Regions from separate parts of the Methylobacterium guangdongense genome, predicted to be linked through region 2. Evidence: predicted binding sites of a transcription regulator. Region 2 holds the regulator's gene; the other holds the start of a gene.
What was found. The regulator LexA, encoded in region 2, represses DNA repair genes until DNA is damaged. The targets are predictions, from matches to a motif close to TGTTCNNNNTGTGTTCNG.

Region 1: the regulator LexA is predicted to act here: its motif matches at 3,841-3,858, upstream of dinB (DNA polymerase IV).

The regions. Positions count from the first base shown of each region.
Region 1 covers NZ_JBBXMX010000023.1:30,323-44,544, forward strand. Annotated here, with positions in the region: gene AAHG09_RS27110 (anthranilate synthase component II) at 1-505, opposite strand, end outside; gene pabB (aminodeoxychorismate synthase component I) at 502-1,872, opposite strand; gene rimO (30S ribosomal protein S12 methylthiotransferase RimO) at 2,246-3,610, shown strand; gene dinB (DNA polymerase IV) at 3,881-4,963, shown strand; gene AAHG09_RS27130 (hypothetical protein) at 5,132-5,389, shown strand; gene AAHG09_RS27135 (hypothetical protein) at 5,449-5,649, opposite strand; gene pncA (bifunctional nicotinamidase/pyrazinamidase) at 5,752-6,378, opposite strand; gene AAHG09_RS27145 (quinone oxidoreductase family protein) at 6,389-7,366, opposite strand; gene AAHG09_RS27150 (FAD assembly factor SdhE) at 7,678-7,974, shown strand; gene AAHG09_RS27155 (hypothetical protein) at 7,990-8,220, shown strand; gene AAHG09_RS27160 (hypothetical protein) at 8,318-8,587, opposite strand; gene ssuD (FMNH2-dependent alkanesulfonate monooxygenase) at 8,737-9,912, opposite strand; gene AAHG09_RS27170 (ATP-binding cassette domain-containing protein) at 10,061-10,915, opposite strand; gene ssuC (aliphatic sulfonate ABC transporter permease SsuC) at 10,915-11,697, opposite strand; gene AAHG09_RS27180 (sulfonate ABC transporter substrate-binding protein) at 11,697-12,719, opposite strand; gene AAHG09_RS27185 (aliphatic sulfonate ABC transporter substrate-binding protein) at 12,725-13,681, opposite strand; gene AAHG09_RS27190 (NAD(P)H-dependent oxidoreductase) at 13,688-14,222, opposite strand, start outside.
Region 2 covers NZ_JBBXMX010000009.1:135,138-149,359, forward strand. Annotated here, with positions in the region: gene AAHG09_RS18265 (DUF5682 family protein) at 1-1,640, shown strand, start outside; gene AAHG09_RS18270 (VWA domain-containing protein) at 1,637-2,800, shown strand; gene AAHG09_RS18275 (hypothetical protein) at 2,834-3,133, opposite strand; gene AAHG09_RS18280 (hypothetical protein) at 3,117-4,223, opposite strand; gene AAHG09_RS18285 (DUF4383 domain-containing protein) at 4,220-4,633, opposite strand; gene AAHG09_RS18290 (FAD-binding oxidoreductase) at 4,648-6,102, opposite strand; gene lexA (transcriptional repressor LexA) at 6,384-7,112, shown strand; gene AAHG09_RS18300 (ComEC/Rec2 family competence protein) at 7,106-9,361, opposite strand; gene gltX (glutamate--tRNA ligase) at 9,542-10,969, shown strand; gene gltA (citrate synthase) at 11,213-12,502, shown strand; gene AAHG09_RS18315 (DNA-3-methyladenine glycosylase family protein) at 12,568-13,449, shown strand; gene AAHG09_RS18320 (hypothetical protein) at 13,522-13,713, shown strand; gene parC (DNA topoisomerase IV subunit A) at 13,988-14,222, opposite strand, start outside.

The DNA of each region.
Region 1 (14,222 bases), on a different contig from region 2:
GGAACTGGATGCCGTAGGTCGGGTGGGTCCGGTGCGAGAGCGCCATCACCTCGCCCTCCTGCGAGACCGCGTCGACGGAGAGGTGTTGTTCCATGTCGGGGCCGGGATTCACCACGAGCGAGTGATAGCGCCCGACCGGCATCGGCGCCGGCAGGCCGGAGAACAGGCGCGCGCCGGTATGGGCGATCGGCGTCATCTGCCCGTGGAGCGGGCGCTGCGCCCGCGCGACCGTGCCGCCGAAGGCCGCGCCGATCGCCTGATGGCCGAGGCAGACCCCGAGGATCGGCACCGTGCCGGACAGATCCCGGATCGCCGGCAGCGAGATTCCGGCCTCCGCGGGGGTGCAGGGGCCGGGCGACACCACCAGGGCCTCCGGCTCGAGCGCCCGGATGCCGGGGACGTCCAGGGCGTCGTTGCGCACGACCCGGACGTCCTCACCCAGCTCCTCGAAGTAGCGGACGACGTTGAAGACGAAGGAATCGTAGTTGTCGAGGACGAGGATCATGCGAAGGCCTCGAACACGCGGGCGGCCTTGGCCAGGGTCTCGTCGTATTCCGGGCCCGGCTCCGACAGCAGGGTCACCCCGCCCCCGGCCTGCAGGACCGCCTGCCGGTCGTCCATGAACACGGTGCGGATCGCGATCGAGGTGTCCATCGCCCCGTCGAAACCGATCCGGCCGATGGCGCCGCAATAGAGTTCCCGCGCGTCGCCCTCGATCTCCGTGATGATGTCCATGGCGCGGATCTTCGGAGCGCCCGTGATCGAGCCGCCCGGAAAGGTCCCTTCCAGGAGGTCGAGGGCGTCGAGCCCGTCGCGGAGTTGTCCGGTCACCACCGACACCAGATGGTGGACGTTGGCGTAGGTCTCCAGGCCGCAGAGGGTGGGCACGGCGACGCTGCCGGGCTTGCAGACCCGCGACAGGTCGTTGCGCAGCAGGTCGACGATCATCACGTTCTCGGCCCGCTCCTTGACGTTGGCCTGGAGCGCTTCGGCGACCACGCGGTCGGCCTCCGGGTCGTCGAGGCGGCGGGCGGTGCCCTTGATCGGGCGCGTCTCCACGTGCCGGCCGTCGAGGCGAATGAAGCGCTCGGGCGAGGACGAGGCGACGCTCAGCCCCTCCCACTCCAGATAGGCCCCGAAGGTCGCCGGATTGGTGGCGCGCAGGCGCCGGTAGAGGGCGAACGGATCGAAATCCGCCGGCAGGTCGGTGATGAAGCGCTGGGCGATGTTGGCTTGGTAGATGTCGCCGGCGCGAATATAGGCGCGGACCCTTTCGACAGCGTTCTCATAGCTTTGCCGGTCGAAGTTCGAGCGCCACGTGAATTCGTTTCCGGGTTGGCCTGGGGGCTCGGCCGGTTCGGTGCCGAGGCGGTCGGCGAAGGCAGCCAGCCGCGCCTCCGCGCGGGCCTGCCGGGCGGCGGGCTCAAGGGCTGGGAAGCCGGTGGCGACGAGCCGGGCCGTCCCGGCGGCGTGGTCGATCACCAGGGCCGTGTCGTAGAGGTTCAGGGCGATGTCGTCGGTCAGCCCCGCCCGCCGGGCCGGCGCCGCGACCCGCTCCAGGGCCGCGCCGAGATCGTAGGCGAGATAGCCGATCGCCCCGCCCGGGAAGGGGTTTTCGGGGTCGGGCGCGATCCGGTAGGGGGCGAGGCAGGCGCGCAGGGCTGCGAACGGGCCGCCCGGAACGGAAGTGCCGTTCAGGGTTGCCAGACCATCGCGGAAGCGGAAGCGCGCGAACGGGTCGGCGGCCACGATCGAGTGCCGCCCGAGCGGGTCGTGCCGCATGGCGCTGTCGAGGAAGGCGAGCCCCGGCAGGGACCGCAGCCGGGCGGCGGCCGCGACGGGATCGATGAAGGGAATCTCTCGGGTCCACATGACCGGGTTCGGGCCCGCTATCCTCTGGCTGTGCGTCATCTGTTGCCGTCGCACAGGCGATGCCGCGGGGGAAGCGGCAGTTCCACGCAGGAACCACCGCTGGGTGCGGACGGGCCGTGTCCGACGCGCAGGGCGGTTGCCTCGCCGCCTCATGCGCGGCCTGAGGATCCGCCGGCAAGTATCTGGCAAACAGCCAAGTTTTTCGCTCGTGCGAAGCCTCGCGCCTGGGGCCGGCCACCCCTGCGGCGGCCGGCCTCGCGCCGACGGACCGGAACCGCTATAGGAGCGCGATCCCGAATTCTCGTCCTCGCGCGCCGTGTGGTTGACTTACCGGCCATACGCGCGGGCGGCGTCCGACCCATCGAATGCGCCCATGACCGCCACGCCCGCCCCTGCCACGCCGGCTCCCAAGGCTCCCGACCTCAAGGCCTCGGCCCCGAAAATCTCGTTCGTGTCGCTGGGCTGCCCGAAGGCCCTGGTCGATTCCGAGCGGATCCTCACGCACCTGCGCGCCGAGGGCTACGAGCTGGCCCGGCGGCACGACGGCGCCGACGTGGTGATCGTCAACACCTGCGGCTTCCTCGATTCCGCCAAGGCGGAGTCGCTCTCGGCCATCGGCGAGGCCATGGCGGAGAACGGCCGGGTCATCGTCACCGGCTGCATGGGCGCGCAGCCCGAAGAGATCCGCGAGAAGTATCCCGACCTGTTGGCGGTGACCGGGCCGCAGGCCTACGAGTCGGTGGTGGCGGCCGTCCACGAGGCGGTGCCGCCGGCCCACGACCCGTTCCTCGACCTCGTGCCGCCGCAGGGGATCAAGCTCACCCCGCGCCATTACGCCTACCTGAAGATCTCGGAGGGCTGCAGCAACCGCTGCAGCTTCTGCATCATCCCGTCATTGCGCGGGAACCTCGTCAGCCGCCCCGCCGCCGACGTGCTGCGCGAGGCCGAGAAGCTGGTGAAGGCCGGCGTGAAGGAGCTTCTGGTCGTCAGCCAGGACACCAGCGCCTACGGGGTCGATATCCGCTACAGTGAGAGCCCGTGGCGTGACCGGCAGGTCCGGGCGAAGTTCTACGACCTCACCAAGGAACTCGGCGAGCTCGGGGCCTGGGTTCGGCTGCACTACGTCTACCCCTACCCGCACGTGGACGAGGTCATCCCGCTGATGGCCGAGGGCAAGGTGCTCCCCTATCTCGACATGCCGCTCCAGCATGCGAGCCCCTCGGTGCTCAAGCGGATGCGCCGCCCCGGCAACCAGGAGCGCCAGCTCGACCGGATCCGGAGCTGGCGGCAGATCTGCCCGGACCTCGCGATCCGCTCGACCTTCATCGTCGGCTTCCCCGGCGAGACCGAGGCCGAGTTCGAGGAGCTGCTGGCGTGGCTGCAGGAGGCCAAGCTCGATCGGGTCGGCTGCTTCGAGTACGAGCCGGTGGCGGGCGCCACCGCCAACGCGCTGGGTGATCTCGTCCCGCCCGCGGTGAAGGCCGAGCGCAAGCGCCGGTTCATGGAGACCCAGAACGGGATCGCGCTCCGGCTGCAGCGCGCCAAGGTCGGCAAGCGGCTGCCCATCATCGTCGATGCCGTCGAGGGCGGGGTCGCGCGGGGCCGGTCCAAGGCCGACGCGCCGGAGATCGACGGCAATGTCCACGCCGCCTTCCGGCGCCCGGTGCGGGTCGGCGACATCGTCACCGTGAAGATCGACCGGGCCGAGGCCTACGACCTCTACGGCAGCTTGGCCTGAGGCGGGACGCCGCCGCGGGCGGTTGAACAGAACCTCCGACCCGCGCCCTCATCCTGAGGTGCCGCAGCGGAGCGGAGGCCTCGAAGGAGCCCTCCAGAAATCGCGCGGCTGGCCGGAGGGCTCCTTCGAGGCCCGCTTCGCGGTCACCTCAGGATGAGGGGAGTGGGTGGGATATCCCTGTTGACGCCGCGCCCGGCGCAGCTTGACCGCGCCCGCCCAGCAAGGTCTTTCAGAACAGATCAGGAACCTTGGTCAGGCCCCGAGGCGGCGATGGATCCGGAGGTCGCGCTCCGAAAAATCATCCACATCGACATGGACGCGTTCTACGCCTCCGTGGAGCAGCGTGACGACCCGGCCCTGCGCGGCAAGCCCCTGGCCGTGGGGGGCTCGCGGGAGCGGGGCGTGGTGGCGGCCGCGAGCTACGAGGCCCGGAAATTCGGCGTCCGCTCGGCCATGCCGTCAGCGACCGCGCGGCGGCTCTGCCCGGACCTGCTGTTCGTGAAACCGCGCTTCGAGGTCTATCGGTCGATTTCCGAAGAGATCCGCGCGGTCTTCGCCCGGCACACCGACGTCATCGAGCCGGTGGCCCTCGACGAGGCTTATCTCGACGTCACCGAGAATCATCTGGGTCTGCCCACCGCCACCGCGGTCGCCAAGGCGATCCGGGCCGAGATCCTGGAACGCACCGGGCTCATCGCCTCGGCCGGGGTCTCGTACAACAAGTTCCTCGCCAAGGTGGCGTCCGACCACAGGAAGCCGAACGCCCTGTTCGTCATCACCCCCGCCATGGGGCCGGACTTCGTGGCAGAGCTGCCGATCGGCCGTTTCCACGGGGTCGGCCCGGTGACCGAGGCCAAGATGAAGCGGCTCGGGATCCACACCGGGGCGGATCTGCGCGCCTGGACGCCGGACCGCCTGCGCGACACGTTTGGCTCGGCCGGCGCCTACTACCACGCCGTCGCCCGCGGGATCGACGCGCGGCCGGTGCGCGCCCACCGGGTGCGCAAGTCGATCGGCGCCGAGACCACCTTCTCGGACGACACCGCCGCCTTCGAGGTTTTGGCGGCGCGGCTCGTGCCCCTGTTCGACAAGGTCTGGGCCGGGGCCGCCGCCAAGGGCATGCGCGGCCGGACCGTGACTTTGAAGCTCAAGTTCTCGGATTTCGCCCAGGTCACCCGGGCGAAGTCGCTCGTGGCCCCCGTGCCCGACCGGGCGAGCCTGGAGCGAATCGGCCTCGATCTGCTCGCCGGCCTGTTTCCCCTGCGGCGCAGCGCCCGGCTGGTCGGGGTGTCGTTGTCGGGCTTCGCACAGGGGGAAGAAACGGGGCCGATGCAACTCGGGTTAGAGCTTTAATCGGTAGATCAATTTTAGGTTAGAAATCTTATGCTGCGACGCGGCGCCTATTGTGCGGTGCCGCACTTTCCGCCCGGCAGGGCCACCCCAGATTGCCGATACGGCATGCGGCACCGAACGCACGGGCGCCGCCGGATCGGAAACCGTCGCGCACAAGGACCCGCCCGCATGTCGAAGCCTGCTTTCCTGACCGCCGCCTCCGCCCTGGCTCTGACCCTCTCGGCCGGCGCCGCCCTCGCGGATGGCAATTCCGCCTTCGGCGCCTCCGAGACGGCGCTGCTCAGGGGCTACACCGCGAGCCCCGGCCGCCTCTACGTGCCGACCCCCGGTGACGAGGAGCGGATCGTCACCGGCGCCATCCCCGCCCCGACCGCCGTGCCGGAGCCGCATGGGCGGAAGGCGCCGGCCCGCACCCCGGTCCGCTGAACGGAACCGCCGGCCCGGGCGCCGACGCGGCATCCGGGCCAACGTGAAGTTGGCAGATCTCAGGCGTTCTTGCGCGGGCGGTGGTTCGGGTCGATGCCGCCGTCGAGCTTCGTCTCGTTGTCCACGTCGCCCTCGAAGGTCGAATCGGCCTGCAGATCCGCGGGGTCGGCGCCGCTCATGCCCTTCGAGGTTCCGATCCCGGGATTGCCCTTGAGGTCGGCATCCGTGGGGGTCTCGGTCTTGGGATGCTTGTTCGACATGCTGGCTCCTGTCGGATGCTGGAGCCGGGCCAACGCGTCGGAGCCGGGACAGTCTCCCGCTGGCCGTGCGGCGGTTCGCCTCCCGGGTCGTGCGAGCGCGGGTCAGCCGATCTCGGCCGCCGCGACCCGGCGCACGCCCGCCGCCTCCATCCGCGCCCAGGCCTGCGCGAGCGATCCGTCCACGTCGATCCCCCGCACCGCATCCGCCGCCACGCAGACGTCGAAGCCCGCCGCGCGGGCGTCGAGGGCGCTCCAGGCGACGCAGAAATCCGTGGCGAGGCCGCACAGGACGAGCCGGGTGATGCCGCGCTCCCGCAGCGCCCCGGCGAGCCCCGTACGGGTGGTCCGGTCGGCCTCCAGGAAGGCCGAGTAGCTGTCGACCCGCGGGTTCAGCCCCTTGCGGATCACGAGGCTAGCCCGGTCGGTGGCCAGCCCCGGCGCGAAACCCGCCCCGGGGAGGCCCTGGACGCAGTGCCGGGGCCACAGCACCTGATCGCCATAGGGCAGCGCCACGGTCTCGAAGGGCGCCCGCCCGGCGTGAGTGTCGGCGAAGGAGACGTGGTCGGCCGGGTGCCAGTCCTGAGTCAGGGCCACATGGCGGAAGCGGTCCTGCAGCGCGTTGACCGGCCCGACCACCGCGTCGCCCCCCGGGACGGGGAGCGCCCCGCCCGGAAGGAAGTCGACCTGCACGTCGATGACGAGGAGCAGGTCCGCGGCGCCCGGTGTCACGGCGTGGACGTCACGGCAGCATCACGATCGAGCCGGTGGTCTCCCGGCCCGCGAGGTCGCGGTGGACCTGCTGCGCCTCGGCGAGCGGGTAGGTGGCGTTCACCGCGATCTTCACCGCGCCGTCGCGCACCACCTTGAACAGGCGGGCGGCCGCCTCCTCCAGGGTGGCGCGGTTCGACGAGAAGGTCGCGAGCGTCGGGCGGGTCACGTAGAGCGAGCCGCGCGGCGCCAGCAGCCCCAGGTCGAGGCCGGTGATCGGCCCGGAGGCCGAGCCGAAGCTCGCCAGCAGCCCCATCGGCGCGAGGCTGTCGAGCGAGCCCATCAGGGTCGCCTGCCCGACGCCGTCATAGACCACCGGGACGCCCTTGCCGCCGGTGATCTCGCGGACCCGCTTGGCGACGTCCTCCTCCCGGTAGAGGATGACGTGGTCGCAGCCGTTCTGCTTGGCGAGCTCGGCCTTCTCGGGGCTGCCGGCGGTGCCGATCACCGTGGCGCCGAGGTACTTGGCCCATTGGCAGGCGATCAGGCCGACGCCGCCGGCCGCCGCGTGCCACAGGATCGTGTCGCCGGGCTTCACCGCGTAGGTCCGGTGCAGCAGGTACTCGGCGGTCAGGCCCTTGAGCATCATGGCGGCGGCGGTCTTCTCGTCGACGCCGTCGGGGATCGGCACGGCCGCGGCGGCCGGGATCACCGGCTCCTCGGCGTAGCAGCCATCCGCCACCGAGCCGTAGGCGACCCGGTCGCCGGGCTTGAACTGGGTCACGCCCTCGCCGACCGCCGTGACGGTGCCGGCGCCCTCCTTGCCGGGGGTGTAGGGCAGGTGCGGCGACTTGTAGGCGCCGGTGCGGAAGTAGATGTCGATGAAGTTGACGCCGATCGCCGCCTGCTTCACGCGGATCTGCCCGGGACCGGGCTCGGCCAGGGGCACATCCTCGAAGCGCATCACCTCGGGGCCGCCGTACTCGTAGACCCGGATCGCCTTCGGCATCGTTGGACTCCCGCTTGCCGCCCCGTCCCGGGGCGTTGGCATTCGGAATAACCGAGCGACCGGCGGAGGCAATTTCTTTTTCTTTTCGACGGTCGCGCTTCGGTTGCCTCCGGCGTCGGATCCTGCACAGGACACGACGGCGCGCGATTGCATCCAATCCTCCACCTCATCCTGAGGTGAAGGGTTGGAGTGCCGGTCCAACACTGGCCGAGCTTGTGTCGTGTACCGTGCGGATCCTGGATCCAGGGCAGCCAACCGCCTATCTTGGCGTGAACGCCCGCCCATTCCTCCGACCGGAAGTCTTGAAAAAAATGTCCGGCACCACCCGCACGAGCGCCGATCTCGATCCGCGCCGCCGTCGCCTCCTGTATCGCGCCTGGCACCGGGGCATCCGCGAGATGGACCTGATCATGGGCCGATTCGCCGATGCCGAGATCGGCGATCTGTCGGAGGCGGAGCTCGACCAGTTCGAGGCGCTGATCGAGGTGCCGGACCGCGACCTGTTCAAGTGGCTCACCGGCGAGGTCGAGACGCCCTCGAACTACGACACGGCGGTCTGGCAGCGCGTGCGCGCGTTCCACCGGCACGACGCGCCGATCCATTCCTGAGAGCGAACAGCCCCGATGGACGAACCGAAGCCCACTTACGACCACCCGGCCCGGTCGATCGCGACCGAGCTCGTGGTGCGCATCATGCTGGAGATGATGGAGCGTTCCGATCCGGCGCTCCGTGCCGAGATCCTGCGGCAGGCCACGGCCCGGGCCGCCGCGATGACCGCCGACATGCCCAACGCGGATTTCTTCCGCGGCCGGGTCGAGGCGGCGCTGGCGGAGATCGTCGGGCCGGACGCGTAAGGGGTTTTTTGAGGCTCCGGCGGCCAGAGCGACAGGAGCATCGGTACGCCCGTACGCCGAGCGGCGCACGGGTGGAGAGGCCGGACGGGCCGGGCGCTCAGCGCGCCTCGCTGACCCGCTTGGTCGCCCGCTGCTCCTTCTTGTAGGCGGTGATCGCCGCCGAGCAGCCCGCGGAGAGCTTCTTCAGGTTGGCCTTGAAGCAGGCCTCGACCTCCGGGCCGCCCGGCGCGTAGGCGCTGCAGTAATCCATGTAATCGCCGGTGCAGTGCTGCTTGAGGGCTTCCCGGGCGGGGGATTGCTCCGCGAAGGCCGCGGCAGGGCCGAAGCACAGGGCGAGAGCCAGCAGAGCCGTCTTGGTCGAAGTCATGGACATCCTTCACGCGTCCCGGCCGCGCGCGTACGGCGCGCGGCGATGGACGGGGCGGATGGACGCCAAGGATGGCGTCACCATGACAGCCGGATGGCGCGAATGCAGATCAGCCATGTCCAATACTGGAGGACAGACCGATCTGCTCCTCAATGCGCCCCAACGCGCTTGGCCGGCACGAGGTCGTTGGCGATGATCTCACCGAACGGGCCGTCGTTGCGGGCGTTCGTCGCCGGGCGGCCCGTGGTGGCGCGCAGCGGCAGCTTCGGGAAGACCAGCTCGGCGAAGCGGTAGGCCTCCTCCAGGTGCGGGTAGCCCGAGAGGATGAACCGGTCGATCCCAAGGTCGATATACTCCTTCATCCGGTCGGCGACCTGATCGGCCGAGCCGACGAGCGCCGTCCCGGCCCCGCCGCGCACGAGGCCGACGCCGGCCCAGAGGTTCGGCGAGACTACCAGCTTGTCGCGGCGGCCGCCGTGGAGCGCCATCATCCGGCTCTGGCCCACGGAATCCTGCCGCTTCAACGTCTCCTGCGCCTTGGCGATGGTGGCGTCGTCGAGCTTGGAGATCAGCCGCTCGGCCGCCTCCCAGGCTTGCGCCTCCGTCTCCCGGGCGATCACGTGCAGGCGGATGCCGTACGAGAAGGTCTTTCCCCGTTCCTCCGCGGCGCGGCGGGCCGAGGCGATCTTCTCGGCGACCTGGGCCGGGGGCTCGCCCCAGGTGAGGTAGACGTCGCAATGCTGGGCCGCCACCGCGATGCCGGGCGCCGACGACCCGCCGAAGTAGAGCGGCGGATAGGGCTTCTGCACCGGCGGGTAGATCAGCCGGCCGTTCTCGGCGCGCAGGTGCTTACCCGCGAAGGTCACGGTCTCGCCCGCGAGCAGGCCGCGCCAGATCGTCAGGAACTCGTCGGTGACGGCGTAGCGCTCGTCGTGGGACAGGAACACGCCGTCGCCGGCGAGCTCCACCGGGTCGCCGCCGGTGACGACGTTGATCAGCAGGCGCCCGTTCGAGATCCGGTCGAGGGTCGCGGTCATGCGGGCCGCCGCGGAGGGCTCCATCAGGCCCGGCCGGACCGCCACGAGGAAGCGCAGCCGCTTGGTCAGCGGCGCGAGCGCCGAGGCGACGATCCAGGAATCCTCGCAGGAGCGCCCGGTCGGCAGCAGCACGCCGTAATAGCCGAGGTCGTCCGCGCCCTGCGCGATCTGCCGGAGATAATCGAGCGAGACCTCTCGGGCGCCCTCCTGGGCGCCGAGATAGCGGCCGTCGCCATGGGTCGGCAGGAACCAGAGGACGTCGGCGCGCCCATCTTGCGGTGCAGTCATCGGGGTTGTCCTTGCTGATCGAAGGTCAGGTTTCAAAAGGCCGAGGCCTTTTGCGGGGTGTCGGGGCGGAGCCCCGACATCGGGTTTCGCCCGAACCCAGCGGGCTCCGCCCTGCACCCGCCAAAGGGCTCGCCCTTTGGAAACCCGGTCATGTCGGCGTCTCGGACCCGGCGAGCAGGTGATCGAGGATGCGGCCTTCGAGGCGCGCGAGGTCCGGGTCCCCGCGCCGGCGCGGGCGGGGCACGTCGACCCGCAGGTCGAGGGCGATGCGGCCTTGCTCGACCACGAGGATCCGGTCGGCGAGCGCCACCGCCTCGGCGACGTCGTGCGTGACGAGCAGCGCGGTGAACCCTTGGGTCCGCCAGATCCGCTCGATCAGATCCTGCATGCCGATGCGGGTCAGGGCGTCCAGCGCCCCGAGGGGCTCGTCGAGGGCGAGCAGGCCCGGCCGGCTCACCAGCGCCCGGGCGAGCGCCACCCGCTGGCGCTGGCCGCCCGAGAGCGTCGCGGGCCATTGCCCCGCCTTGTCGGCGAGCCCGACCTCGGCGAGCGCGGCCAGCGCCCGCTCCCGGCGCGCGGCCCGGCTGCCCTGGCCCGACAGGCCGACCGCGACGTTGTCGACGACCCGCGCCCAGGGCAGCAGCCGCGGCTCCTGGAACATGATCCGCCGCGGCGGCTCGGAGCGGCGGGGGCTGCCGGCCGTCCCGTCCAGGTCGATCTGGCCGCCGGTCGGGGCCTCCAGGCCGAGGATCAGGCGCAGCAGGGTGCTCTTGCCGCAGCCGGACCGGCCGACCACCGCGGTGAAGCCGCCGGCCGGCAGGAACAGGTTCAGGCCTTCGATGACGGCGTGGCCGTCGAAGCTCTTGTGCAGGTCGCGGATTGTGACGGCGACCCCGCGCTGGCCCGGCTCGGCGGGGGCACGCGGGCTCGCCGCGGCGCCCGCCTCGCGGGACTCGGGGCGCGTGTCGGACAAAACCTCGCGGCGGGCGGCGTCGAGCAGCATCAGGCGCTCCTGTAGGCGGGGTTCCAGGCGAGGCAGGCGCGCTCGAGCTGGCGGGTCAGGGCGTCGGCGAGCTTGCCCAGCGCCGCGTAGATCAGGATCGCCAGCACCACGACGTCGACCAGCATGAACTCGCGGGCCTGCATGGCCATGTAGCCGAGCCCGGACGAGGCCGAGATCGTCTCGGCAACGATCAGCGTCAGCCACATGATGCCGAGCGCGTAGCGCAGGCCCACGAAGATCGACGGCAGGGCGCCGGGCAGCACCACCCGGGTGAACAGCTCCGTGCGGGACATGCCGTAGACCCGGCCCATCTCTACGAGGCCCGGATCCACCGAGCGGATGCCGTGCAGGGTGTTGGCGTAGATCGGGAAGAACACGCCGAGCGCCACGAGGAACAGCTTGGCCTCCTCGCCGATGCCGAACCACAGGATCACCAGCGGGATCAGCGACAGGTGGGGCACGTTGCGCACCATCTGCACCGAGGTGTCGGTCAGCCGCTCCGACAGGCGCGACAGGCCGTTGGCGAGGCCCAGCGCGAAGCCGATGCCGCCGCCGATCACGAACCCCGCCAGGGCCCGCAGGGTGCTGACCCCGAGATTGGTCCAGAGCTCCCCGGTCCGCCCGGCCTCCCAACCGGCCCGGGCCACGTCGAGGGGCGCCGGCATGAACCGGTTCGACACGAGGCCGGCCGAGACCGCGGCCTGCCAGCCGAGGAGGATCGCGGCCGGCAGCAGCCACGGGATTGCCGTGTCGCGCAAACGGTCGAACTTGGATGTGGGCATCAGCGGTTGGCTCCCTGGGCCTCGGCCCGGCGCTCGGGCGGCGTCCAGACCGCGTCGGCGACCCGGATCGGTTTCGGCAGGAGGCCGAGGCCGTGGAAGGCGTCCGCGACCTTCTGCTGGTCGGCGATCACCGTCGCGTCGAGGGGCGCGACGCCGTAGGACAGGCGGCCGAGCGCGACGCTCAGGATCGGGGCGGGGATGCCGACCGAGGGGGCGAGTTCCGCCGCCGCGGATTCGGCATGGCCCGCGGCCCAGGCATCGACCTCCCCGATCGCCTTCAGGACGGTCGAGACCACCTCCGGGCTCGCATCCGTGAAGCCGCGCCGGGACAGGTAGAACTGGCGGTTGGGGGCGATGCCCTGCCCATCCGTGAGGAGCCGGGCGCCGGTGGCGCGCTCGGCGGCGGCCAGGAACGGGTCCCAGATCGCCCAGGCATCGACGGAGCCGCGCACGAAGGCGGCGTTGGCATCGGCCGGGGCCAGGAAGGCGAGCTTCACCGCGTCATACGGGATGCCGGCCTGCTCCAGGGCGCGGACCAGCAGGTAATGGACATTCGAGCCCTTGTTGAGCGCGATGGTCCTGCCGCGCAGCTCGGCGACGCTACGGATCGGGCTGTCCTTCGGCACGAGGATCGCCTCGCCCCGGGGAGCTGGCGGCTCGGTGGCGACGTAGCGCAGCTCCGCGCTCACGCCTTGCGCGAAGATCGGCGGCGCCTCGCCGGCCGAGCCGAAATCGACCGCGCCGGCGTTGAGCGCCTCCATCAGCGGCGGCCCGGACGGGAATTCCGACCACGTGACGGTGGTGCCCAGCGGCTGGAGCGCCGTCTCCAGGGTGCCGCGGCCCTTCAGCAGCACGAGGGAGCCGTATTTCTGATAGCCGATCCGGATGCTGCCTGCGGCGCGCGCGGGGCGCAGCAGCACGGCGGCCGCGAGGCCGAGCCCGGTCGACAGGAGCAGCCGGCGGTTCGGGGCGGGGCCGGCCGGGGACGGCAGGGCCAGGGCGCGGGGCGTTCGGTCGGTCATGCGGCTCAGCCGTTGCGGGCGGGGGCTGCCCAGACCGCGTCGGCGATCCGGACCGGCTTCGGGATCAGCTTCAGGGCGTGGAACCGGTCGGCGACCTGCTGCTGCGCGGCGATCACCCGCTCGGTCATCGGCCCGATCACGTACTCGGTCCGGTCCACCGCGCGGCGGGTCGCGGGGAGCGGCACGCCGGTGCCCTGCGACAGGAGTTCGGCGACCGCGCCACGATTCTGCGTGCACCACGCCGCCACCTCGGCGAGGGCGTCGATGGTGGCGGCGAGTACGGCAGCCCGGCCCTCCGCGAAGGGGCGGCTCGCCAGGAAGAAGTTGGTCTGCGGGGCGATCTCGGTGGCGGAGGCCAGGACGCGCACCCCCTCCCCCGCCTCCGCGATGGCGAAGTACGGGTCCCAGATCGTCCAGGCATCGATGCTGCCCCGGGAAAAGGCCGCCGCGGCGTCGGCGGGCGCCAGGGTCACCGGCTCGATGTCGGCGTAGGTCAGGCCGGCCTTCTCCAGGGCCGCGATGGTCAGGTTGTGGGCGCTCGACGCCTTGGCGAAGGCGACGCGCTTGCCCCGGAGATCGGCGAGGCTGCGGATCCCCGAGCCCTTCGGCAGCAGGATCCCGGCGCCGGACCCGCCCGCCTCCTGGGCGGCCGCATAGAGGAGGCTCGATCGCGCGGCCTGCGCGAAGATCGGCGGCGCGTCGCCGGTCTGCCCGAAATCGATCCCGTCGAGCGACAGGGCTTCGAGCAGCGGCGGCCCGAACGAGAACTCGATCCAGCGCACCGTGTGGCCGAGGGGCTCCAGCCGGCGCTCGATGATCCCCTGCTGCTTGGCGACGACCAGGATGCCGTTCTTCTGATAGCCGATCCGGAGGAGGCCCGGCTCGGCCGCGTGGGTACTCCGGACCGCGAGGGTTGCCGGAAGGGCCGCCAGGGCGGCAAGCAGGGCGCGGCGGTCGAGCATCGCGGCCTACTCGGCGGCCGCGAGGGCGACCGGAGCTGCGTCTTCAGCCCCGGCCTGGGCCGCGCGATGGGCCAGCAGCGCGGAGATCTGCCCGCCCGCCTCCGCGGCCCGGGCGCGCACGCCGTCCGCGACCAGCACGCCCGCGTGGAAATCCGCGTCCGAGGCGTAGACCGCGGTGGGGATCTGGAGTGCGCCGAAGAAGCCGAACAGCGGCCGGAAGGCGTGTTCCACCACGAGCGCGTGCCGCGCCCCGCCGCCGGTCGCCACGATGGCCACCGGCTTGCCGGCCAGCGCCTGCGGATCGACGAGGTCGAACAGATGCTTGAACAGGCCGGTATAGGCGCCCTTGTAGACCGGCGAGCCGACGACGAGCCCGTCCGCCGCCTCGATGGCGTCGAGCACCGCCCGGGCGGCCGGCGGGAGCTGGTCGCGGGTCCAGGCGGCGCCGAGGCCGGGGCCGGCATCGACGAAGTCCAGGATATGGGTGTCCAGGATATGGGTATCCGGGCGGGTGTCGCGGGCGGCCCGTGCGCTGGCCTCG
Region 2 (14,222 bases):
TGATCTGCGGTGCATGGCACGTCCCGGCGCTGCTGCGCCACGACGCCCGCGGTCAGGCGGCGGCCGACACCGCGACCCTGAAGCGTCTGCCCAAGGCCAAGGTCGCGGCCGCCTGGGCGCCGTGGTCCTATCCGCGGCTGGCCGCGGCGAGCGGCTACCGGGCCGGCGTGCTCTCGCCCGAATGGTACGACACCCTGTGGCACCACGAGGGCCGGGTCGCGGCCTACTGGCTCGCCCGGGCGGCGGCTTTGCTGCGGAGTGAGGATCTCGATGCCTCGCCGGCCTCCGTGATCGAGGCGGCGCGCCTCGCCGAGGCCCTTGCGGCCTTCCGCGGCCGCGCGCAGCCCGCCCTGGAGGATCTGGACGAGGCGGCGCTCGCCACCCTGTGCTTCGCCGATCCGGCCCCGATGGCGCTGATCCGGCGCAAGCTCGTGATCGGCGAGCGGCTCGGCGCGACCCCGCCGGGCAGCGCCGGCACCCCCGTGGAGGCGGATTTCGAGGCCCAGTGTCGGCGCCTGCGGCTCAAGCCCGGCGCGGAGACGGCCGAGATCACCCTCGACCTGCGCAAGGAGACCGACCTCGCCCGCAGCCAGTTCCTCAACCGGCTCCGGCTGATCGACATCTCCTGGGGGACGCCGCGCCATGCGCGCGGACGCGGCACCTTCAAGGAGGCGTGGGCCCTCGCCTGGCAGCCCGACTGGGTTGTCGAGCTGGTGGCGGCCTCGGCCGACGGCGGCACGGTCGCGGAGGCCGCCGCCGAGCGGGTGCGCGCCAGGGCCCGGGAGGCGACCCGCGTCGCCGAGCTCGCGGCCCTGATCGGCACGCTGCTCGACGCTAACCTCGGGGCGGCGAGCGGCGACGTGATCCGGGCCCTCGACGCCCGCGCCGCGGTCTCGGCGGACGTGTTCGACCTGATGGAGGCGCTGCCGCCGCTCGCGGACCTCGCCCGCTACGGCTCCGTGCGCGCCTCCGACACCGCGCCGGTCCTGGCCCTGGTGCGCGGGCTGCTGCCGCGGGCGGCGGCCGGCCTCGTCGCCGCCTGCCAGAGCCTCGACGACGCGGCCGCCGCCGCCGCTAAGGCGCGGATCGTCGCGGTCTCCGGCGCGGTCGCGCTCCTGGAGGATCCGGAGCTGACCGCACTCTGGCGGGACGCCCTGCGGGCGCTCGCCGATCAGGAGCACGTCCACGGCCGGGTGGTCGGACGGGCCGTGCGCCTCCTCCACGAGGGCGGCGCCCTGACGGATGAAGAGGCGGGCGAGCGCCTGCACCGCGCTCTGTCGCGGGCGACCGAGGCCCTGGCGGCGGCGGCCTGGATCGAGGGCTTTCTGGAGGACAGCGGCACGACGCTGATCCACGGCCGGGGCCTGCTCGCCGTGGTGGATTCCTGGCTCGGCGGCCTCGCGCCCGAGATCTTTTCGGAGTTGCTGCCGCTGGTGCGCCGGACTTTTGCGACCCTCGCGCCGGCCGAGCGCCGGGCCATCGGCGAGACTTTAGCCCGGCCGGCGGGGGCACGTGCCGGCGATGGGATCCCGGGGGCCACGTTCGACGCGGAGCGGGCCGCGCGGGTGCTGCCGATCCTGAGCCTGCTCCTCGGGCCGGAGCCCGTCGCCAAGAAAACGACCTCGGAGGAGACCGCGTGAGCGAGACCGAGCGCCTGCGCCGCTGGCGCCTCGTCCTGGGCGGCGGCCCGGCCGACGGCACCGGCTGCGCCCTGTCCGAGCGCGACCTGCGGATCGACGGGGCGCTCGGCGCCCTCTACGATTCCGACCGGAAGGCTGGGCTCGGCGCCTCCGCGCCCTCGGTGCCGCGCTGGCTCGGCGACATCCGCGACTACTTCCCGGCCTCCGTGGTGCAGGTGATGCAGCGCGATGCGTTCGAGCGGCTCGATCTCAAGCGCATGCTGACCGAGCCCGGGATGCTGGAGGCCGTGGTGCCCGACGTGGCCCTGGTCTCGACGCTGATCGCGATGCGCAGCCTCCTCGGCGGCCGGACCAGGGAGACCGCCCGGCTGGTGGTGCGCCGGGTGGTCGAGGATCTGATGCACAAGCTCGAGGAGCCGGTGCGGCAGGCGGTGAACGGCGCGATCGACCGGTCCCGGGTGAACCGGCGCCCGCGCCACGCGGAGATCGACTGGAACCGCACCATCCGGGCGAACCTGCGCCACTATCAAGCCGACTACAACACGATCATCCCCGAGACCCGGCTCGGCCACGGGCGCCGGAGCCGCGGCTCCCTGAAGGACGTGGTGCTGTGCATCGATCAGTCGGGCTCGATGGCGGCCTCGGTGGTCTATGCCAGCATCTTCGGTGCGGTGATGGCCTCGCTCCCGGCGGTCTCGACCCGGCTCGTGGTGTTCGACACCGCGGTGGTCGACCTGTCCGACACCCTCGACGATCCCGTCGAGGTGCTGTTCTCGGTGCAGCTCGGCGGCGGCACCGACATCAACCGGGCGGTGGGCTACTGCGCGTCGCGCATCACCCGGCCCGAGGACACGATCCTGGTGCTGATCTCCGACCTCTACGAGGGCGGCGTGACGGAGGGGCTGCTGGGCCACGCGCAGCGCCTCGTGGCCGCCGGGGTGCAGTTCGTGGCTTTGCTCGCTTTGTCGGATTCCGGCGCCCCGGCTTACGACCGGGCGCTGGCGGCCCGGCTGGCGGCCCTGGGCGTCCCGGCCTTCGCCTGCACGCCGGACCTGTTCCCCGACATGATGGCGGCGGCGATCCGCAAGGCCGACCTCGAAGCCTGGGCGGCCGGCGCCGGCATCGCGGCGGTGCGGGCCGATCCGGGGCCGGCGGGGTGATGGGCCGCCGCGCGGCGCGCCTGTCCCGACCGCTCAGCGCGCCCCGAGGCAGCCGGTCCCGGGCGCCGGCAGGACCAGCCACGCGCCCCCGGCATAGAGGCGCCGGACCGCCCCCGGCGCGGCGGGGCGCAGCACCAGATAGGCGCGGCCGGCCGAGACCAGGGCGCCGTCCCCGGACGACGCGAGCGCCATGGGCGACCCGAACGCCACGACGGTCTCCGGCTGGATGGCCAGGGTGGTCAGGGCCGTGACGCCGACCCACCCGCCGAGCGCCCCCGCGATGGCGGCGACCGGCAGGCCCCGCCGCGGATGCCGATCAGTAATCGTAGGCATGCTCGAAGCGGCCCCCTTGAGCCTCCACGGCGTGGATCTGCGCCGCGAGTTCCTCGACCGCGGTGTCGTAGCCGACGCGCCGCCAACCCGGCTCGGACTGGATCGGCATCGCGAACAGCGGCTCGGCCCCGTCGAGGACAACCGGACGGTCCGCCGGCAGGCGTACGGTCGTGAGGATCCGGCGGTTGCCGGCGATCTCCAGCACGGTCCGGCCGCGGGCGCCGAGGCCCCGGACGACCTCCGTGAAGGCCCGGTAGCGCGGCGTCTCCATCAGGGCGGCCGAGCCGCCCGTGCCGTTCGGGACCGGTCCGAGGAGCGTGATGCGCGGATCGGCGGCCACGTCGGTCGCGTCGAGTCCCGCCACAACGCTGCGGATCGTGAGCACCGCCGGGTCCATCCCGGCGAGCCACGCCATTCCCTGCGCGTAGAGCCACGTCACCCCGTATTGCAGCGTGAGCACCCCGCGCCGCTCGACCGCCCGCACCGACGGCACGAACGGCACCTCGTGCCAGAGCCGGGACAGTTCCCGGTCGAACGGGTAGCGGAACCACGGGGTCTGGCGCAGGAACACGGCGTAGTCGGCGAGCAGCCGCGCGTTGAATCGGTCCTCCTCCGTGGGTTCGGGGCCCCGCCACCACGCGGTCACCGCTCCGATGGTGCGCTCGTAGGCGCCTCGGATCAGCATCTCGGCGGTGAAGCTGAGGCCGATGATGTAATCGGTGACCGTCTGGCCCGCCGTGACGTCGCCGGTGCGGGAGGCCGCCCGGGTCGCCCCGCACAGGCTGGTCCAGAAGCCCGCGGTGGCCGCCCAATAGTCGAAGGCCGATTCCGATGAGGCCTGCGTCACCCCGGCGAGATCCGCGTAGGCGTAGACGATGTGCCATTCGGGGAAGGTCAGGTAGCTGTCGCCGGCCGCACGCTTGTAGCCCGCGGCGGCGATCCCGAACCGCGAGCCGCCCTGCAGCGCAGGATCGGGCTGGACCGTGCAGCCCCCCTCGATCGCCGCGACCGGCAGGAGGCAGGCGAGCGCGAGGAGGGCCAGCCCGGCACCCGCCCGGCGGATCGCCATGCGCCAGCGGCGGGCGCTCATGCGGCGACCCGCGCGGCGCCGCGCCACGGCCACCAGCCGAGCACCACGCCGGCGAGGCCGAGGCTCAGATGCGGGCCGTTCGAGAGCAGCGGGCTGTCCTGAAAACCCTTCAGGACCAGCGACAGGTCGAGGACACTCGACCCGGTGAACACCCCGACCACGCCGTCGAGGAGGTAGATCGCCCCGAAGGCGCGCAGGAAGGTCACGGCGGCGTCCCGCGACCACAGGGCGGCGGCGAGCGCCCACAGGCCGGAGGCGAGGTGGAGGGCGTCCTTGTAGACGTCGAGCCGGAACAGGCCGAACACGCGGCCCTCCGCGTCCCGGAAGGCCGGGATGAAGTCGGTGGCGGCGGCGAACAGCAGGATGGCCGCGAAGGCGAGGGCTGCCGCCTGGGGAGGCGTGAGTCTCACGGGCGGATCCTTGCTCAGTCGAGGTAGGTCGACCACAGGGCGTTCCGGAACAGCAGCCCCGGATCGTACCGGCGCTTGGCCGCCACGAAGGCGTCGAGCCGCGGATAGGCCCGGGCCATCTGGTCGCGCCGGGCATGCAGGCGGTAGGGCAGGTAATGGGCCCCACCGAGCGCCACGACGCGCTCGATCAGCGCCTCGGTCATGCGCATCATCGCGGCCTCGTCCTGCGGGGTGAGCCCCTGCGAGAACGACATCACCGCGCCGATGCGCGGGGTCGGCGCGTAGGCGAGCGTCGAGTCGGGGTCCGCCGCCACGTAGCGCAGGGTGACGTTCAGGCAGTCGCAGCCCGAGCCCGGGATGATCTGCCGGCAGGCGGCAAGGAACCCCGCGAACCGGTCGGGCGGCACGAAATACTCGTGCAGGATGTCGGTGCGGCTGCGGTCGCGCGCCGCGAGGTTGGCGACCGGCTCGTTCATCAGGCTGTTGCGGGTGGCGAGGCCCGGATCCAGCGTCGGGTTGAGCCGGGTCTCGGCGATCCAGCGGGCGCGCTTGCCGAATTCGCTGCCGACCTGGGCGCGGTAGATCTCGCGCGAGACCGCCGTGAATGCGCCCTGGCTGGCCGCCGCGGGCAGGACCTTTGGCGGGTGCTCCGCCTCCGCGTAGGTGACCAGGATCGCCTCGTCGAAGAACCCGGCCCGCGCCACCGAGAGCCGGCCATAGGCCATGCGCAGCCGCGGGTCGTGCGCCAGAGCGGCCACGAAGGCGGGGGCGAAGTCGGCCGACGGCATCACCGCGTAGGTCGGCGTCAGGAGGGCATTCGGCACCATCTCGACCACGAGGTCGACCACGATCCCGAACAGGCCGTAGCCGCCCATCGCCAGCCCGAACAGCTCGGCGTTCTCGGTGCGGGAGCAGGTCACGAGGCTGCCATCCGCCAGGACGAGGCGGAGGCTGCGGACCGTGGAGCCGAACGGCCCGCGCGGCGCCGGCCAGCCATGGGCGTTCACGCTGAAGGTCGAGCCGATTCCGAAATCGCTGTTCGACTGCATCACCGCCGGCGAGAAGCCGATCCGGTCGAGTTCCCGGATGACCTGCGACCAGCGCGCCCCGGCCCCGACCCGATAGAGGCCGGCGGCCGTATCGGGCTCGATCGGGCCACCCTCCAGGGTCAGTGCCGTCCCGTCGCGGGCGAGGCTCTGGCGGCCCATCGAGTGGCGCGCGACGCCGACCGCGACCGGGCGGCCCGCCGTGGCGGCGTCCCGGATCTCGGCGCGCACGGCTTCGATCAGGGCTTCGGTCGATCCCGTCGGGAGCTTGGCGTGACGCACCACCGGAGTCGGGTTGAGGCCGCTCGCATCGTTCAGGATGGTCCGCGGCGCGGCCTGGGCGGCCCGCGGCAGCAGTGCGGCGGCCGCCAGGACGCCGCCACCCGCGAGGAGTCCACGTCTGCTCGGTCGAACTCCGCCCATGCCGCGCCCCGTCCCGATTCGCTCACGGGGTGATCGAATCGCCCCGCCACGTATCCTGCGCCGGGGGCCTGTCCGGCGGCGTGAGCTTGCGCACCGGCCCGCAAGACCGATACGACGGGCGCATCCCGATCGCGGCTGACGGGCCTCGACAACCATCCCGCCGGACGGCACAGAGCGTAGCCATAACGCTCTTGCAGAACACTTGCGGAACGTTTAACCTGTTCGCGATTTGTTTCAGCGGCCGTCCCCGGGGCGGTCCCAAAGCCGCGAGGCCCCCGTCGATGCTCACGCGCAAGCAGCTGGACCTCCTGCGGTTCATCCAGAGCCGCATGCAGGAATGCGGCGTTCCCCCCTCCTTCGACGAGATGAAGGATGCGCTCGACCTCAAGTCGAAATCGGGTATCCACCGGCTGATCACGGCCCTGGAGGAGCGCGGCTTCCTGCGCCGCCTGCCGAATCGGGCGCGCGCCATCGAGGTGATCCGTATTCCGGAAAGCCTCTCGCAGGCGGCTTCGCCGGCCCCCGAGCCGCGCCGCTTCACCCCGAGCGTGGTGGAGGGCGGCAAGTCCCGGCAGCCGGCGGCCTCGCCGATGCCGGCGAGCGCGCGGATGATCGACGAATCCGGCCGGGCGGTCTCGATCCCGGTCATGGGCCGGATCGCGGCCGGCACGCCGGTCTCGGCGATCCAGAACCAGAGCCACGCCATCACGCTCTCGCCGGACTTCCTCGCGGGCGGCGAGCATTATGCTCTCGAGGTGCGGGGCGATTCGATGGTCGAGGCCGGGATCCTCGACGGCGACCTCGTGGTGATCCGCAAGCAGGACACCGCCAATACCGGCGACATCATCGTGGCGCTGATCGACGACGAGGAGGCGACGCTCAAGCGCCTGCGCCGCCGTGGCTCCTCGATCGCCCTGGAAGCCGCCAACCCGGCTTACGAGACCCGCGTTCTGGGTCCCGACAGGGTCCAGATCCAGGGCCGGCTCGTCAGCCTCGTGCGCCGCTACTGAAGCGGCTCGGCCGGGGCTTCGGCGCCGGCCTCCACCGGGGCCTGAGGCGCCTCGGTCGCGGCCATGCCGCCGGCCGTTTCGGCGGGGGGATCGGCTTTGGGTGCGGGCCGGGGGCGCCAGGGGACGGACCGGCCGTCGCCATGGGCGGTCTGCATCGTGAATCCGGCCCCGTCGGCCCGAAGGGCCACGGCCCCGTGTGCGGCCAGGACCCGGCGGTCGATCACCAGCGGCCCCATACAGGTCGGCGGTGCCGTGAGGCTCGTGATCAGCACGGCCGCCCGGGCGCAATCCTCCGGGAAGGCCCGGCGGTCGCGGACCAGGGTGACCGGCCTCCCGTCCCGCAGGAGGGCGGTGCAGCCGAGCCGGTCGCAGCGCCCCCCGGCGCGCGCGCCGGACCCGCGATCGAGCCGCCGCCCGTCGCCATCCGCCTTCAGCCATTGCTCCAGCACGAAATTTGAGGGGCTGCCGAGGACCGAGAGGCTTCCGTCAGGGCCGCGCACGGCGGCGCCCCAGCCCTGGCGGTCGACGTAGAGGTCGTGGCGCTCCGGCCGGGCCAGCAGGCCGAGGCCCAGCAGGATGGGTGGCAGGGCGAGCCAGCGCAGCCGCGAGGCCGGCAGCGTCGCCAGCAGCAGGGCCGCCGTCAGGGCGGCGAGCGCGCCTGTGCCGAAGGCCGGTACCACGAGGCTCGCCCGCTCGAACCCGGCGATCCAGTTCGAGATCGCCAGCATGCCGCCCACCGCCTGCCCCATCAGCCACCAGACCGGCCGGTCGAGGGCGAAGGGATAGGCGAGGCACCCGATCACGGCCGCGGGCATCACCACCAGCGACACCAGGGGCAGGGTCAGCGCGTTGCCGATGAGGCCGAAGGGCTGGATCGTCTGGAAGTGGTAGGTGGCGAAGGGCGCGGTCGCGATCTGCGCCACCAGCGTCGTCGCCAGCGTCCCGGTGACCGCCGACAGGCCGGTCCCGACGAGGCGGCCGATCCGCCCCGCCCCGGGCCGCACGAACAGGCGCCCGTCGATCAGCCGGGCGCAGGCGATTAGCCCGGCGACCGCGCCGAACGACATCTGGAAGCTCGGGCCGAGCAGCCCCTCCGGCTCGCGGGCGAGCGCGATCAGGGCGGCGAGCGCGAGGTTGCGCATCGACAGGGCCGGCCGGTCGGCCAGGATCGCCCCCAGCATGATCAGCGTCATGATCAGCGAGCGCTCGGCGGCGATGTCCCAGCCCGAGAAGGCGCAGTAGGCGCTCACCCCCACCATGGCGAAGCTGGCCGCGATCTTCTTGATCGGCCAGAACAGGGCGCAAAACGGCACGAGGGCGAGGGCGGCCCGCACCAGCCAGAACACGACGCCGGCGGCCAGCACCATGTGAAGGCCCGAGATCGAGACCACGTGGTAGATGCCGGCGGCGCGCAGGGCGTCGTTGGTGGCCGGGCCGATCAGCCCCCGCTTGCCGGTCACCAGGGCGGCCGCCACCGCCCCCGCCTGCCCGCCCTCGGACTCCGCGATCCGGCGGGTCAGGGCGTTGCGGGCCTCGTCCAGCAACGCGGCGAGGCGTAGGCCCAGGGGCGGCGGTTCCGTGGGTGCCCGCACCGTCACTGCCCCGAGGAGCGAGCCGACCGCGCCGATCCCCTGGAAATACGCGTCCCGGGCGAAGTCGTAGCCGCCGGGCCGGGCCGCCTCCGGGGGCGGCAGCAGGCGGGCGGTCGCCGCGATGGTCTCGCCGGGCCGCGGGATCGGCGTCTTGCGGAACGAGACCCGCACCCGCACCGGCCGCGCTTCGGGTCCGAGCCCGGCAAAGCTCTCCACCCGGATCACCAGCCGCGCGCCGACCTCGCGCTCGTCGAGGGCCTCGACCGTCCCGGTGAGCGGTCCGATCGTGGTCCGGGCCAGGATCGGCGCGGCCACCTGCGCGACCCGCCAGGTCGCCGCCGCGAAGCCGAGGAAGGCGAAGCCCGCTGCCAGCGCCAGCGCCATCGCCACCGGCCGCGCCCCCAGGAACGGCACCGGCGCCAGCGCCAGGGCGGCCCCGATGAGCGGCGCGGCCAGGATCGGCGTTCCGTCAGCGGCGCCGAAGTAAACGAGAATCCCGGCCCCGAACGCCACCGCCAGCCAGGGGAACAGGCGGCGCTGCTCCGCCTCCCGGGTGAGGCCATCGGCCACCCAGTGGCGGAACGCCGGGAGCGCAGGCACGCGCGGGCCGGTGAGCGCCAGGGCGCCCCCCGTCAGCCTCGCGCCGATCCGCCGCATTGCCCCTGCCCCGATCCGCGCGACCTGTCGTCGGCGGCCGGGCGATTCCCCGGCTGATTCTTAACGCATCCGCGGCCCCGTGCTACAGGCGGCGCTTCGTGCTACGTGCGCCCTGTCGAGCCCGCTCCAGTCGCGCTCACCCTTTCGCGCTCCCCGCCCCGCCCCGAACATACCGGACCGATGTCCTCAGCCGTCGTCACGCGCTTCGCCCCCTCGCCCACCGGCTACCTGCATATCGGCGGGGCCCGGACGGCCCTGTTCAACTGGCTCTACGCCCGCCACACGGGCGGCAAGATGCTGCTGCGCATCGAGGATACCGACCGGGAGCGCTCCACCAAGGGCGCGATCGACGCGATCCTCGACGGACTCACCTGGCTCGGCCTCGACTGGGACGGCGACGTGGTGTTCCAGTTCGCCCGGGCCGAGCGCCACCGGGCCGTGGCCGAGGAACTGCTGGCCGCAGGCCGCGCCTATCATTGCTACGCCACCGCCGAGGAACTCACGCAGATGCGTGAGACCGCCCGCGCCGAGGGCCGGGCTCCGCGCTACGACGGCCGCTGGCGCGACCGTGACCCCTCCGAGGCGCCGGCCGGCGTCAAGCCGGTCATCCGCCTGCGGGCGCCCACCGAGGGCGAGACCGTGGTGGAGGACGCCGTCCAGGGTCGCGTGACCTGGGCCAACAAGGATCTCGACGACCTCGTCCTGCTGCGCTCGGACGGGACGCCGACCTACATGCTCGCCGTCGTCGTCGACGACCACGACATGGGCGTCACGCAGGTGATCCGCGGCGACGACCACCTGACCAACGCGGCGCGCCAGACCCAGATCTTCTCCGCGCTGGGCTGGGACGTGCCGAAGATGGCCCACATCCCGCTGATCCACGGGGCCGACGGGGCCAAGCTTTCGAAGCGCCATGGGGCCCTCGGCGTCGAGGCCTATCGCGATCTCGGCTACCTGCCGGCCGCGCTCCGCAACTACCTCGTGCGGCTGGGCTGGAGCCATGGCGACCAGGAGGTGTTCTCCACCGAGGAGATGATCGCGGCCTTCGATCTCGGCTCGGTCGGGCGCTCGGCGGCGCGGTTCGACTTCGCCAAGCTCGCCAACCTCAACGGCCTCTACATCCGCGGCAGCGCCGATGCCGACCTCGTGGCGGCGATCGAGACCATCCTGCCGCAGGTCGGGCCGGAGCGCGGCCTGTCGGCGCCGCTGCCGCCGGACCTGAAGGCCAAGCTCACCCAGGCCATGCCGGGTCTGAAGGAGCGGGCCAAGACCCTGATCGAGCTCCTCGACAGCGCCTATTACCTCTATGCGCAGCGCCCGTTGAGCCTCGACGACAAGGCCCGCGCCCTCCTCTCCGACGAGGGCCGCGCGCGCCTCGCCGGGGTGAAGCCCGCCCTGGAGGCTCTGCCTGAATGGAGCGCGGCCTCGACCGAGGGTGCCGTGCGCCAGTACGCGGAGGAGGCGGGCTGCAAGCTCGGGCAGGTGGCCCAGCCCCTGCGGGCGGCGCTCACCGGCCGGACCACCTCCCCGCCCCTGTTCGACGTGATGGCGGTGCTCGGCCGGGACGAGACCCTGGCCCGGATCGGCGATCAGGCGCCGCAGGGCTGAGGCCGCCTGTCCGGCCGGGAACCGCCGGTTGCGGCCCGGATTTCGCTTGGTGGGATTCGTTTAACGAATTCGCTTGGCGTCGGGGTCCGGTTGTCACCGACCCCGTTGCTGCTGCAGTGCCGTTTGGGTAACCCATGCCTGTGAGCACCCGCAGCATAACGCGGGTGCTTGAGGCCCCCGGGGCCGATTCGGCACAGCCCGAGTTCGGCATCCGCCACGTCGCCAGAGAAGGGTCCACGATCCATGAGCGCACCCAGCACCATCACCGTGGACGGCAAGACGATCGAATTGCCGGTCAAATCCGGCACGATCGGGCCGGACGTCATCGACATCGGCAAGCTCTACGCCCAGACCGGCGCCTTCACCTTCGATCCGGGCTTCACCTCGACGGCGAGCTGCGAATCGAAGATCACCTACATCGACGGCGACGAGGGCGTGCTGCTCTACCGCGGCTACCCGATCGAGCAGCTCGCCGAGAAGGGCGACTTCCTCGAGACCTGCTACCTGATGCTGTTCGGCGCCCTGCCGACCGCCGCCCAGAAGGCCGATTTCGACTACCGGGTCACGCGCCACACCATGGTGCACGACCAGATGAACCGGTTCTTCACCGGCTTCCGCCGCGATGCGCACCCGATGGCCGTCATGGTCGCCTCGGTCGGCGCGCTCTCGGCCTTCTACCACGACTCGACCGACATCACGGACGAGAGCCAGCGGATGATCGCCTCGATCCGCATGATCGCCAAGATGCCGACGCTGGCGGCGATGGCCTACAAGTACTCGATCGGCCAGCCCTTCGTGTATCCGAAGAACGATCTCGACTACACCTCGAACTTCCTGCGGATGTGTTACGCTGTTCCGTGCGAGGAGTATGAGGTCAACCCGGTCTTCGCCAAGGCCCTCGACAAGATCTTCATCCTGCACGCCGACCACGAGCAGAACGCCTCGACCTCGACCGTGAGGCTCGCCGGTTCCTCGGGCGCCAACCCGTTCGCCTGTATCGCCGCCGGCGTCGCCTGCCTCTGGGGGCCGGCCCATGGTGGCGCCAACGAGGCGGCGCTGAAGATGCTGATGGAGATCGGCACGCCGGAGAACGTCGGCAAGTACGTCGCCAAGGCCAAGGACAAGAACGATCCGTTCCGCCTCATGGGCTTCGGCCACCGGGTCTACAAGAACTACGATCCCCGCGCCCGGATCATGCAGAGCACCACCCACCAGGTGCTGAAGGAACTCGGCAAGACCGACGATCCGCTGCTCCACGTCGCCATGGAGCTGGAGCAGATCGCCCTCAAGGACGACTACTTCATCGAGAAGAAGCTCTACCCGAACATCGATTTCTACTCGGGCATCACCCTCAAGGCGATGGGCTTCCCGACCGACATGTTCACGGTGCTGTTCGCCGTGGCGCGCACGGTCGGCTGGATCGCCCAGTGGGCCGAGATGATCGAGGATCCCTCGCAGAAGATCGGCCGCCCGCGCCAGCTCTATGTCGGCCCGGCCCAGCGCGACTACGTGCCGGTGGACCAGCGCGGCTGAGGCGGGACCTGTCCCGAAACACGATCAGCGGGGCGGCCGAGAGGCCGCCCTTCGCGTTTGCGGAGGTGATCGAACGCCGCCTGCCCTACCGCCCACCCTACGACTGGGCGGCGATCCGCGCCTTCCTGGCCAAGCGGGCGATTCCCGGCGTCGAGACGACGGACCCCGCGGCGGCCTACGCCCGCACGATCAGCGTCGCGGGACGGCACGGCCTCGTGACGGTCGAGCCGGGCGGCGACGGCCTGCGGGCGACGCTCCACGGTGTCCAAGCCGACGACGCGCCGGCCGTCGCGGGCCGCCTGCGCCGCCTGTTCGACTGCGACGCGAATCCCGCCGCGATCGCGGATTGCCTCGCCGGGGACCCGGTTCTTGCGCCCCTCGTGACGGCCCGGCCGGGCTTGCGCCTGCCCGGCGCCTGGGACCCGTTCGAGACCGGCTGCCGGGCGATCCTCGGCCAGCAGGTCTCGGTGGCCGCCGCGATCGGGCTGGCGGGGAAATTGGTGGCGGCCTTCGGGACGCCGCTCGCCGCACCGGTCGGCGGCCTGACCCATGTCTTCCCCGCGCCGGCCGATCTCGTCGAGGCGGATGTCGCCCTCGCCCTGAACATGCCGCGCGCCCGCGGTGCGGCGATCCGGGCATTGGCGGCGGCGGCGCTCGCCGATCCCGACCTGTTCGCCCCGGCCGAGTCGCTGGAGGACGCGGTGCTGCGCTTCACGGCGATCCGCGGGATCGGGCCGTGGACCGCGCAGTACATCGCCATACGGGCGCTCAAGCTGCCCGACGCCCTGCCGGTGGGTGATGTCGGCCTGCTGCGGGCGCTGGAGACCGGCACCGGGCGGCCGAGTTCGGCGACGCTCCTGGCGCGGGCCGAGGCGTGGCGGCCGTACCGGGCCTACGCGGCGCAGCACCTCTGGGCGGCGGACGAGGCGGCTGTGAAGGGGCGGTGAAGCGAGCGGCCCCGTCCTTCACCGTATCGCCAGGGTGGGCTAACTCCATGACCGGCCGAGGGCTTGGATTCGATGTCGGACGAGGACGAGGACGCGCGCGAGAAGCTCGTCGCGAACGAGCGCATCAAATTCACGTCGACCTACGCCAATGGTCTCGCTGTCGCGATCTTCGCTGTGGTTTCGCGCCGTTCATCTCGACTGCGCTATCGGATAGCCCTCACTTCGCGCCCGTACTCGTCGCGATGGCGATTTGCTGGATCATGAGTGGCGTCATACATTGGGTTGTGAGGCACGCCTTGCGGAACCTTCGCCCATGACGACAGCCCAGCTTCTCCTTTTGCTCGCTGTCCCGATCGGTGGGGGCGTGCTGGCCCTGGGTGCGCTCTGGTTGGATCAGCGTTCGCACCGACACAGGACACATCGCACCCGCCCTTGATCCCGAGGCGCCGGAGGATGGCATATGCGTCCTTCGAGGCCCGCAGACGCGGTCGCCTCAGGATGAGGGCGCGGGTCGGCAGCCCGTCACCCTCTCTCTGCCTCACCGCCCGAACCGCTCGAATTTCGGGAAGCTGCGCGCCATCATCAGCCCGACCTCGGCGCGGTGCCCGAGCCACTTCTCCAGCACCGCCGCGTTGGCGAGCCGGCCCTCCGGCGAGCCGTCCTGCCAGGGCAGGCCGTCGGCCAGCTTGAACACGTGCGCGTCCAAGAGCCCGCCGCTGCGGCAGCGCTGGAGCCGCACGCCCTTGCCGCGGGCGAGTTCCGCCACCTCGGAG